2 regions of the Streptomyces sp. NPDC002669 genome follow, and region 2 is predicted to be linked to the other one. Evidence: predicted binding sites of a transcription regulator. Region 2 holds the regulator's gene; the other holds the start of a gene.
What was found. Region 2 encodes HspR, which represses chaperone genes until heat shock. Its sites were predicted from a motif close to TTGAGNNNNNNNNNCTCAA; they were not measured.
Positions count from the first base shown of each region.

Region 1: lon (endopeptidase La) is a predicted target of HspR. The motif match lies at 2,651-2,669, and genes of this name have one in related genera.

Region 1 covers NZ_JBIAQQ010000006.1:160,933-166,959, reverse strand. Annotated here, with positions in the region: gene lon (endopeptidase La) at 208-2,628, opposite strand; gene ACFYW1_RS11770 (Gfo/Idh/MocA family protein) at 3,097-4,161, opposite strand; gene ACFYW1_RS11765 (nucleotidyltransferase) at 4,296-5,138, shown strand; gene ACFYW1_RS11760 (rhomboid-like protein) at 5,053-5,898, opposite strand.
Region 2 covers NZ_JBIAQQ010000004.1:422,776-428,802, reverse strand. Annotated here, with positions in the region: gene ACFYW1_RS08890 ((2Fe-2S)-binding protein) at 1-75, opposite strand, end outside; gene ACFYW1_RS08885 (hypothetical protein) at 72-374, opposite strand; gene ACFYW1_RS08880 (helix-turn-helix transcriptional regulator) at 488-1,504, shown strand; gene ACFYW1_RS08875 (hypothetical protein) at 1,806-2,309, opposite strand; gene ACFYW1_RS08870 (heat shock protein transcriptional repressor HspR) at 2,601-3,047, opposite strand; gene dnaJ (molecular chaperone DnaJ) at 3,049-4,230, opposite strand; gene grpE (nucleotide exchange factor GrpE) at 4,324-4,974, opposite strand; gene dnaK (molecular chaperone DnaK) at 4,971-6,027, opposite strand, start outside.

The sequences.
Region 1 (6,027 bases), on a different contig from region 2:
TCGTGGTTCGGCTTGGACGCGGCCGGCTGCCGGAACCGCTCGGGCTGCTCGCGGGGGCTTGAGGCGTGCGGGGCGTACGGGACGTGCGGGGCGTACGGGACGTGCGGGGCGTACGGGAGTACGAGAACGGCCCGCCCTCCCGTTGCCGGGGGGCGGGCCGTCCGTACCGGTCGCGCGCGTGACGCCGCGTCCGTCACGCCGTGGCGGTCACGCCGCGGCCGGGATCCTCCCGTCGGTCCGGGCCGAGGCCGGGGCCAGGGCGATCTCCAGCACCTGGCGGACGTCCGTCACCGGGTGGACCTCCAGCGTGTCCAGGACCTCGGCGGGCACGTCGTCCAGGTCGGCCTCGTTCCGCTTCGGGATCACCACGGTGGTGATCCCGGCCCGGTGCGCGGCCAGCAGCTTCTGCTTCAGGCCGCCGATCGGCAGCACCCGTCCGGTCAGCGAGACCTCACCGGTCATCGCCACGTCCGTACGGACCAGCCGCCCGGAGAGCAGCGAGGCCAGCGCCGTCGTCATGGTGATGCCGGCGCTCGGGCCGTCCTTCGGGACCGCGCCCGCCGGGAAGTGGATGTGCACGCCGCGGTCCTTCAGGTCCGCGACCGGCAGTTCCAGTTCCGCGCCGTGCGACCGCAGGAAGCTCAGCGCGATCTGCGCGGACTCCTTCATCACGTCGCCGAGCTGACCGGTGAGGGTCAGTCCGGACGCCCCGGTCTCCGGGTCGGCGAGCGACGCCTCCACGAAGAGCACGTCGCCGCCGGCGCCGGTCACCGCGAGTCCGGTTGCCACGCCCGGCACCGACGTCCGGCGCTCGGCCGGGTCCTGGGCGGACTCCGGGACGTGGTGCGGGCGCCCGATCAGACCCCGCAGGTCCGCCTCGGTGACCGTGAACGGCAGTTCCCGGTCGCCCAGTTCGTGCTGGGCCGCGATCTTGCGGAGCAGCCGGGCGACGGCCCGTTCCAGGTTCCGTACGCCCGCCTCGCGGGTGTACTCGCCGGCCAGCTTGCGCAGCGCGGACTCGTCGAGCGCGACCTCGTCCTTCTCCAGACCGGCCCGTTCCAGCTGGCGCGGGAGCAGGTGGTCGCGGGCGATGACGACCTTCTCGTCCTCGGTGTAGCCGTCGAGCCTGACCAACTCCATGCGGTCGAGCAGGGCCTCCGGAATCGCTTCGAGCACATTGGCCGTGGCGAGGAAGACCACGTCGCTGAGGTCGAGTTCGACCTCCAGGTAGTGGTCGCGGAAGGTGTGGTTCTGCGCCGGGTCGAGGACTTCGAGGAGGGCCGCGGCCGGGTCGCCCCGGAAGTCGGAGCCGACCTTGTCGATCTCGTCGAGCAGGACGACCGGGTTCATCGAACCGGCCTCCTTGATCGCCCGGACGATGCGTCCCGGCAGGGCGCCCACGTACGTGCGCCGGTGGCCCCGGATCTCCGCCTCGTCCCGCACTCCGCCGAGGGCGACGCGGACGAACTTGCGGCCCATGGCGTGCGCGACGGACTCGCCGAGCGAGGTCTTGCCCACGCCGGGCGGGCCCACCAGTGCCAGCACGGCACCGCCGCGCCGCCCGCCGACGACCCCGAGGCCGCGGTCGGAACGCCGCTTGCGCACGGCCAGGTACTCGGTGATGCGTTCCTTCACGTCCTGGAGTCCGGCGTGCTCGGCGTCGAGCACCTGCTGGGCGCCGCGGATGTCGTAGGCGTCCTCGGTCCGCTCGGTCCACGGCAGTTCGAGGACGGTGTCGAGCCAGGTCCTGATCCAGGAGCCCTCGGGGCTCTGGTCGGAGGAGCGTTCCAGCTTCTCGACCTCCTTGAGCGCGGCCTCGCGGACGTGCTCGGGGAGGTCGGCGGCCTCGACGCGGGCCCGGTAGTCGTCGGACTCGTCCTCCGGGTCGCCGTTGAGTTCGGCGAGCTCCTTGCGCACGGCGTCGAGCTGGCGCCGCAGCAGGAACTCGCGCTGCTGCTTGTCGACGCCCTCCTGGACGTCCTTGGCGATGGACTCGGCGACGTCCTGCTCGGCGAGGTGCTCGCCGAGCCACTGGATGGCGAGCCTCAGCCGGGCGACCGGGTCCGTGGTCTCCAGGAGCTGCACCTTCTGGGCGGTGGTGAGGAAGGGGGAGTAACCGGAATTGTCGGCGAGCGCGGAGATGTCCTCGATCTGCTGGACCCGGTCCACGACCTGCCAGGCACCGCGCTTCTTCAGCCAGCTGGTGGCGAGCGCCTTGTACTCCTTGACCAGCTCGGCGGCGGCGCCGGGAAGCGGGTCGGGGACGACCGCGTCGACCCTGGTCCCCTCCACCCACAGCGCTCCGCCCGGCCCGCTGGTCCCGGCCCCGATCCGCACCCGGCCCCGGCCGCGGATGAGCGCGCCCGGATCTCCGTCCGAAAGCCGTCCGACCTGCTCGACGGTGCCGATCACACCGGTGCCGGTGTACGTGCCGTCGATCCGCGGCACCAGGAGCACCTCGGGCTTGCCCCCGCCGTCCCGGGCTGCGGCCTGCGCGGCCTCCACCGCGGCGCGTACATCGGTGTCGGACAGGTCCAGAGGCACCACCATCCCGGGCAGCACGACCTCGTCGTCGAGCGGCAGCACGGGCAGGGCGAGCGGAGTGACCGCATTGGAATCGATAGCCATGATCTCCCCTTCGGCAGTCAAGTTGAGCTATGCAGACTCAATGCTCCTGAGCCGTCCATTGTTCCCCGGGAAGTGTTCGCTCTGAGCGATCATCCGGTAGCCGTCCAGAACCAATGGACCTCGCACGGCCGGCCCGCGCACGCCCCGCCGTCAGTACCCGTCCCCGGCATCCGGCATCCGGCATCCGGCATCCGGCCATGAGCATGATCGGGGAGTACGCCCGCCTGACACCCGCCGAACCGGATCGCGCGCTCCGTGACCCCGAGCGGGCCCGGGGGTTCGTCGTCCACCCCGCCGTCGCCCGGGAGCGCGGCGAGTCGCTCGACCACGTGACCAGCCACTACCAGGCGCTGGTTCCGTTCTTCCGGGCAGCGGCGGACGCCGGGGACGCCATGCTCGTCCGGCCGGACCGACAGGTGCGCGCCCGGCCGCCCGCGCGCCGCCGGAGGGATGCGCGTGCCGGGTCCGTCACTCCGCGGCGGCCGGGGAGAAGTCCGGCACCGGCACCGGGCGCGAACCGTTCCTCAGCGATTCCGCACCGGCCACGCCGACCAGCGACGCGGCCACCGCGGGCCGCACCGGGACCAGCGGCGGCTCCCCGCGTTCCACCGTGGCCCGGAATCCCTGGAGGACGCGCACCGTGCCCTCGGCCCGTCGCTCCACCGGCCGACCGTCCAGGGTGAGGGGCGGCGCGACCCGCTCCTCCTCGTGCGCGACGCCGTCGTCCCGGGTCCAGCCCTCCGCCCGGACGCGGACGGACCAGGACCGCTCGCCCGACGCGCGCACGGACTCGGCCAGCGCCCGGGTGCCGCGGACGGACAGCCAGCTCCAGTGGCTGTCGGGCTCGCCCTGGAGGAAGCCGTGGCGGGTCACGGCCAGCGCACCGGTGGACAGCCGGACGGTCATGACGACGGCCCGGGCCGGGTCCGCCTCGTGCGCCCGGAACGCGGACACCTCCACCGGCCAGGCGTCCGTGAGGGCCAGCACCGGCGAGACGGTGTGCGTGCAGTACGCCGTGGCGGAGATGCGGCCGCGCCAGCTGCCGGGGTCGCCGATCAGCGCGTGGACGTCCTGCGGCGACATGCCGTGCAGGTAGTCGGCCTCGATCAGGTCGACCCGGCCCAGCTCCCCGGCCCCGATCGCCTGCCGGAGCAGCCGGACGTGCGGGTGGAGGACGTAGTTCTCGGCGAAGGAGTAGGTAGCGGTGGACCGCTCCGCCGCCTCGACCAGCCGCCGGCCCTCCTCCTCGTCCACGCAGGCCGCGCACTCGGAGAGCACGTGCACGCCCCGCTCCAGGAACGCGATGGCCAACGGGGCGTGCGCGTCGAAGTCGTCGGCCAGGACGATCCCGTCCAGGGGGAGGTCCAGCAGGTCCTCCCACCGGTCGGTGAGCACCGCTCCCGGCAGTTCCTCCCGCGCCGCCTCCAGGCGTCCGGCCTCCCGGTCGCAGGCGGCCACCACCTCCATGCCCACCCGCCGGCACCAGCCCGCCAGGTACAGCCCCATCCCCAACCCGATCACGGCAACGCGCATACGCGCATGCTCTCCTGGCACCGCCCGCCCGCACCAAGCCTTTTCCGGCCGTCCTGCCCGGCGCGTGCACGCCCCTGCCCGACACACGCGGAAAATCGTTCGGCTCCGCACGAGGCACCGGGCACAGTGCCCCCATGGACGACGACAACGGCGGTGGCGGCAACGGGGACCGGGGGCTGGGCGAGGACGGGACGATCCGGCGGGAGGGCTCGCTGAGCCGGGTGTCCGCGGTGTTCGCCCCCGTGGTGGCGGCGGCCCGGTCCCGGATCTCCGTGGCGTTCGACGGCACGCGGCTGCACAGCGCGTACGTCTACGGCAGCATCCCGCGGGGCACGGCCGTGCCCGGTGTCTCCGACCTGGACCTGCTGCTGGCGCTGCACGAGGCGCCCACCCCGGCGGACGAGGCCGCGGCCCGCGCCGTCGAGGCCGATCTGGACGCCTCGTCCGACCGGATCGACGGGGTCGGCGTCCTCCTCTCCGACGTCGGGACGCTCACCGGTGAGCTCGAACGCGACGACCTCGGCTTCTTCGTCGCCTGCCTCTGCACGCCGCTGCTGGGCGAGGACCTCGCCCAGCGGTTGCCGTCCTACCGCCCGACCGGCCGGCTGGCCCGGGAGACCAACGGGGACCTCCATCTGCTGCTCCCCCGGTGGCGGCGGAGGGCCGCCGAAGCCGCCACGGACACCGAGCGCCGGCACCTCAGCCGCGGAGTGGCCCGCCGGCTCGTCCGTTCCGGCTTCACCCTCGTGATGCCGCGGTGGGGCGGCTGGACCAGTGATCTGACGGAGTCGGCCGAGGTGTTCGCCCGTTACTACGCCGACCGTCCGGAGCGGGTCGGGCAGATGCGGTCGGCCGCGCGCATCGGGCGCGCCCCGTCGGCCGACCCCGCCGTCATCGCGATGCTCGTCGAGGATCTCGCTCCGTGGCTGGCGGCCGAGTACCTCGCGGTGCACGGACCGAAGGCACCACGCCCCTGAGCACCGCGTCCCCGCCGAGCCCGTCCCTGCCGCCCGTTCCCCTGCCGAGCGCGCCTCCGCCGAAGCCGCCCGCGCCCCTGCGCGCCACGGCCCGCCGCAGCAGCGGCCGGCAGGCCACCCCCAGCAGCAGCGCCAGCAGATGGCCCCAGCCGGTGAGCGGGCTGCCCAGCTCGACCAGGTCCCGCACCACCATCGCGCCGACCGCGCCGAGCACCCAGATCCGCGGCAGCGGGGTGAGCAGCCCGGCGAGCGCGCCCACGCTCGCCATCAGCCCGAAGCTGATGCCGTGGTCGAGGCGGTGCAGGGACGACTCCGGCAGCCGGCCGGCCACCACGGACAGCCCGACCGGTATCTCCGTGGCGAGCGTCGCCACGACATGGCCGAGCAGGAACACCCCGGCGGTGCGCCATCCCCCGATGCGGCGTTCCAGCGCGGTCAGCACGAGGGCGAAGCCGAGGACGTACGGGGAGGCGAGGCCGCCGACGACCCACAGGGCGCCGGCGGCCAGGACGAGCAGCGGCCGTTCGCCGAGGTGCGCCACGTCCGTGCTCGATCCGTGCAGCACGGCGGAGACGGTGCCGGGATCGGCGTACCCCATGAAGAGGGACGTGGCGACCAGCACCGGCAGGTACCCGAAGGTGAACGGGGTACCGGTGGGGGTCGGCAGCAGCCCCGGCCACCACCGGCGCCGCCCGGCCGCAGGAGCGGCGGGGCCCTCCCCGGGCTCCGTGCGAACCGCCCTGTCCGTACGCTGATGCACCGCGTGGGGCCCCTTTCCGAACGAGCCCCGGATCCGGATCCGAACGCGTTCCGTATCCGTGCCGGACCCCTGCCGGCCCCGGAGCAGGGCCCCACCCTCCGTGATCCTCCTCCGCCCCGTCCATGGCGC
Region 2 (6,027 bases):
GATGAAATGCCAGCCTGATCGGTAGGCCGTAGCCATCTCACGCCGGAAGGTCCGGTCGTCCGGCGGGATGGTCATGCGCTTGTGCGGGCCGTGGCGGAGCCGGTACCGGTGGGCGAGACCCAGCCAATGTCGGACGACTTGCCGGGCACGCCCCAGTCGATGTCGCCCTCGGCCGAGGCCTGGACGACCCAACCGATGTCGGACGACTTGGCGGGCGCAACCGTCCAGCCGATGTCGTCGGTGGCTCCGGCCCGAACGTTCCAGCCGATGTCACCACCGGCGACAGCATCCTCGCTCCAGCCAATGTCGCTGCCGCCCAGCAGCCCGACACCCAGGGCCGCGACGAATGAGACGGCAAGCGCCGAGCGAAGCATTCGCTTATACATAGTCGGCTTCGTCCTCACTTGTGGATTCTTCTCCCCCGCACCTAAGACGATGTCCCACCTGAGCACGCGAACACCACCGCGTAGATGCATCATGTTCCTGCATGTGCAAGAACCTGGGGGGTGACGATATGACCATAAGCAACACAAATCCGACACATTCTCATGGGATCACGGAGCTGTGTGAGGCAGGAGGACGTCTTTACGCCAGCGCATTGCGCATGGGACGCATCGCCCGCACCGAGGTGGAACCGGCGCCCTGCCTGATGGAGTTCGCGCTGCTGCATCCCGACCCCGACGACCCGGCCTGGCTCCGGCCCGTTCCGCCGTCCACCGCCCTTGCGCAACATCTGCACCCCATCGAGCGCGAGATCCTGGAACGCCGCCGGCACTCGGTCGAGCTGACGGAATCGTTCGAGCCGTTCATGGACATCAGCACTCTGGGGCCGCCGACCACCCACGCCATCACCGTGCTGGAGGGCGTGAATCGGATCAACGCCGCCCTCGATCTCGCCACCGCAGAGTGCCGCACCGAAGTGCTCACCGTCCAGCCCGGTGGAGGCCGAATCGAGGATCGCCTCAGCAAATCCCTGGAGCGCGGACTGTCCGTGGTCCACCGCGGCGTCAGCATCCGCACCCTCTACCAGCACACCGTGCGCCACAGCCCCAGCACCCTCGCGTACGCGGAGCGCATGGCCGACGGGAATGTGGAGATACGCACTCTTGAGGAACTCATCGAGCGGTTGATCGTGTTCGACCGGACCGTCGCCTTCATCCCCGCCCAGGACGACCGCCAGGTCGCCCTGGAACTCCGCCACCCCGGGCTGGTCCAGTACCTGGTCAACGTCTTCGAACAGCTCTGGAACAGAGCGGCCCCGCTGCGCGAGGAGGTCAAGTACGAACCGACCTCCCTGGGCATCAGCGGCGTCCAGCGCTCCATCGCCCAACTCCTCGTGGAGGGGCACGTGGACGACTCCATCGCCCGGCGCCTCGGCATGAACGTCCGTACCTGCCGGGCCCACGTCGCCAAACTCGCCGCCGCCCTCGGCAGCAACAGCCGGGCCCAGCTCGGCTACCTGATAGCCCGGTCGGGAATCCTGGAGGAAGAGGGACAGGGCTGACCGGGCCGCCCCCGCGGCACCGTGGAGAACGCCCGGGACGGCGGACCGGACCGGGCGGGACCCGCCCCGGCGGACCCGCATGTCGTCCACCTCGGCCCCGAGGGCCCGCCGGCCGGCCGCTCCCCGGCCCCGACGGCCCCTGCGGGCCCGGATGCCGCCCGACCCGGCCCCGACGGCCCCGCAGGCCCGCGCACCGCCCGCTCCGGCCCCGTGCGCCCGCCGGTCGCCCGTTCCCAGCGCCTCCCGTCCCGGGGAGGCGGCGGATTTCCCCCGATGCGCCCCACGGACCCCCACGGGCCCCTCACGCCTTCTTCGCGCCCCCGCCCCACTCCGCCAGCAGCCTCTCGCGCTCCGCGCGCTGGGGGGTGCCGTCCTGGTGGTCGCGTCCCCAGGCGAACAGGGCGGCGGGGGTGGCCCGGCCGTCGGCGAAGGCTTCGAGGAGGGCACTCGACAGGCCGAACTCCTCGGCGCCGTAGGAGGGGGCGGTCGCGAAGGTGGTCAACTCCACCTTCCCCTCCGGGGTTTCGAAGTGCACGAACATCGCGGGACCGTCATCGACCCCGCCGAGCGCCGATGTGATCACCATGTCCAGAAGAATTCCGGCCGTCTTTCCCACCGTGGAACGCACGGGTGCGGCAAGGACCTCGATGTTCCGGATGTCCTCCCAGGCCCACTGGCCGCGCTGCTCCTCGCCGATCCCCGTCAGCCCCTCCCCGGTGACCAGGACACCGGCGTGGGGCTCGTTCGGCGGGGCGCCTATGTGGACCGTCGATCCGGTGATCCAGAAGAGGCCGACCATGGACATGCGTGACTCCCGACTCCGCCGTGGGCCGGCCCGGGCCCGGCACCGGTGGCGGTGGTGGACGAAACGGGGCGCCGACGGTCCCCTGCCCATTGTGGCGAGGCGTGATCGGATCGGTGATCCGATTTCGGTCGAACATCACGACAACCCGCGCCGGCCACACGCCCCAACCATCCGCGCCACCGCTGGGACCACGCCGAAGGGGCGGGGAACGAACCGTGGTTCGTTCCCCGCCCCTTCGCCCGTCGGAACCGGCCCGGTGCCCGATGTGCGGCGCCGGGCCGGCCCCCCGGTTCAGTCCTTGGGCCGCTTCGGCCGCCAGACCACCAGTGCACTGGTCTGCTGCACGTCCTGGTACGGCACCAGGTCGCGCCGGTACGAGGCGTGCACCTGCGCCTCGCGCTGCTGCATCGCCTGCGCCGCGCCGTCCACGGCCGCCGAGAGTTCGGCGACGCGCTGCTGGAGCGCGGCGACCTGGTTCTCCAGCTCGATGATGCGCTTGATGCCGGCGAGGTTGATGCCCTCGTCCTGCGACAGCTGCTGCACGGTGCGCAGCAGCTCGATGTCGCGGGCCGAGTAGCGCCTGCCGCGACCGGCCGTGCGGTCCGGCGAGACCAGGCCGAGCCGGTCGTACTGGCGCAGTGTCTGCGGATGGAGACCCGAGAGCTGGGCCGCGATCGAGATCACGTACACCGGTGTCTCATCGGTCAGTTCGTACGGATTGCGTCGTCGGCCGTCCACCTCAAGCTCCCTTCGCCGCCTGGAACAGTGCTGCCCGCGGGTCGTGGCCCGCGGTCGCCTTGCGGTAGGCCTCCAGGGCTTCCCTGGCCTCGTCGCCGAGGTCCTTGGGCACCGCCACCTCGACGGTGACCAGCAGGTCGCCCCGGGTGCCGTCCTTGCGCACGGCGCCCTTGCCCCGGGCGCGCATCGTGCGCCCGTTGGGCGTGCCGGCCGGCAGCTTCAGCGTGACCGGCGGCCCGCCGAGCGTGGGGACCTTCACCTCGCCGCCGAGCGCCGCCTCCGTGAAGTCGACGGGCACGGTGACCGTGAGGTTGTCGTCCCTGCGGCCGAAGACCGGGTGGGCGTCGACGTGGACCACGACGTACAGGTCGCCTGCCGGGCCTCCCCGCTCGCCCGGGCCGCCCTTGCCGCGCAGCCGGATCCGCTGGCCGTCCGAGACGCCCGCCGGAATCCTGACCTGCATGGTCCGGGAGGACTTCGCCCGCCCGCTGCCCTTGCAGACGTCGCAGGGGTCCTGGGCGATCAGGCCCCGGCCCTTGCAGTCCACGCAGGGGTCGGTGAGCGAGAAGCCGCCGCCGGTGCCGCGCGACACCTGGCCGGTGCCGAGACAGGTCTGGCAGACCCTGGGGGTGCCGTTCTTGTCGCCGGTGCCGGAACACGCCTTGCAGGGTGCCTGGCTGGACATCCGCAGCGGGACCGTGGCTCCCTCGACCGCCTCCATGAAGCTGAGCGTCACCTCGGACTCGATGTCCTGGCCACGCCGCGGCTGGACCCTCGTCCCCGTACCGCCCCGGTTGAACAGGCCGCCGAAGACATCGCCCAGACCGCCGCCGCCGCCGAATCCGCCGCCGCCCTGGCCCCCGCCCTGGGCACCCCCGAAGAGGTCGCTCAGGTCGAAGTTGAAGTTGCCCCCGGCGCCCCCGGGTCCGGCCCTGAAGCCACCGTTGCCGAAGAGGGCGCGCGCCTCGTCGTACTCCTTGCGCTTCTTGGCGTCACCGAGGACGTCGTTCGCCTCGGAGATCTCCTTGAAGCGCTCCTCGGCCTTGTCGTCGCCCTTGTTGGCGTCCGGGTGGAACTCGCGGGCGAGCTTCCGGTACGCCTTCTTGATCTCGGCGTCGGTGGCGTCCTTGGGGACGCCGAGGACCTTGTAGTAGTCCTTCTCGACGAAGTCCTTCGTGCTCATCGACGTCCCTCCTTCCGGACGATCGGCCGTGCGGCCGGCCCGGGGGCCTTCCGCACGGCCGGGCGGTGGGCCGCGAGGTGGTCAGACGGTTTGTCAGACCTCCTCGGTTCCACCGCTCTCCTCGTCGGTTGCCTTCTCTTCCTTGGCCGCGGCCGGGGTCGCACCCGGCTGCGGTTCGGCCACCGCCACCCGCGCGGGGCGGATGGTGCGCTCGCCGATCCGATACCCCGGCTGCAGGATCGCCACGCAGGTCGTCTCCGTGACGTCCGGCGCGTACGAGTGCATCAGGGCCTCGTGGATCGTCGGGTCGAAGGGCTCGCCCTCCTTGCCGAACTGCTGCAGGCCCAGCTTGGCGACGACCGTCTCCAGGGACTCGGCCACCGACTTGAACCCGCCCACGAGCTCGCCGTGTTCCCTGGCCCGGCCGACGTCGTCGAGCACGGGCAGGAGCTCGGACAGGAGACCCGCGACTGCGATCTCCTTGACCGTGGTCCGGTCCCGCTCGACGCGACGGCGGTAGTTCTGGTACTCGGCCTGGAGCCGCTGGAGGTCGCCGGTGCGCTCGTTGAGCGCGCTGCGTGCCTGGTCCAGCTGGGCCGTCAGGCCGACGGTCTGTGCTGCGTCCCCGGCCGGGGACGCCTCCTTCTCCGCGGAGGAGGGGGCGTCCTTCGGCTCAGCTCCGTCAGGGGTGGCGTCGGAGGGGACGTCGGGCTTCTCCTCGAAGCCCGGAGTCTCCTCGGTCACACCGCACCGCCCTTGGTGTCCTTCTCGTCGTCCACGATCTCGGCGTCGACGACGTCGTCATCGGCCTTGGCCTGCTGGGCACCCGCCTGCGCGGCGTCCTGCGGGGCACCGTCGGCCTGGGCGTTGGCGTACATCGCCTGGCCGAGCTTCTGGGAGACGGCCGCGACCTTCTCCGTGGCGGTGCGGATCTCGGCGGTGTCCTCGCCCTTGAGCTTCTCCTTCAGCTCGGTGAGCGCGGTCTCCACCTCCGTCTTCACGTCGCCGGGGACCTTGTCCTCGTTGTCCTTGAGGAACTTCTCCGTCTGGTAGACGAGCTGCTCGCCCTGGTTGCGGGACTCGGCGGCCTCGCGGCGGGCGTGGTCCTCCTCCGCGTACTTCTCGGCCTCCTCGCGCATCCGGTTGACCTCGTCCTTCGGCAGCGAGGAGCCGCCGGTGACGGTCATCTTCTGCTCCTTGCCGGTGCCGAGGTCCTTGGCCGCGACGTGCATGATGCCGTTGGCGTCGATGTCGAAGGCGACCTCGATCTGCGGGACACCGCGCGGGGCCGGCGGCAGGCCGGTCAGCTCGAACATGCCGAGCTTCTTGTTGTACGCCGCGATCTCGCGCTCGCCCTGGTAGACCTGGATCTGCACGGACGGCTGGTTGTCCTCGGCCGTCGTGAAGATCTCGGACCGCTTGGTCGGGATCGTGGTGTTGCGCTCGATGAGCTTGGTCATGATGCCGCCCTTGGTCTCGATGCCGAGGGACAGCGGGGTGACGTCGAGCAGCAGGACGTCTTTGACCTCGCCCTTGAGGACACCGGCCTGGAGCGAGGCGCCGATGGCGACGACCTCGTCCGGGTTCACGCCCTTGTTGGCCTCCTGGCCACCGGTCAGCTCCTTGACGAGCTCGGCGACGGCCGGCATACGGGTCGAACCACCGACGAGAACGACGTGGTCGATCTCGGAGAGCTGGATGCCCGCGTCCTTGACGACGTTGTGGAACGGGGTCTTGCACCGCTCCAGCAGGTCCGCGGTCAGCTGCTGGAACTGCGAACGCGTGAGCTTCTCGTCC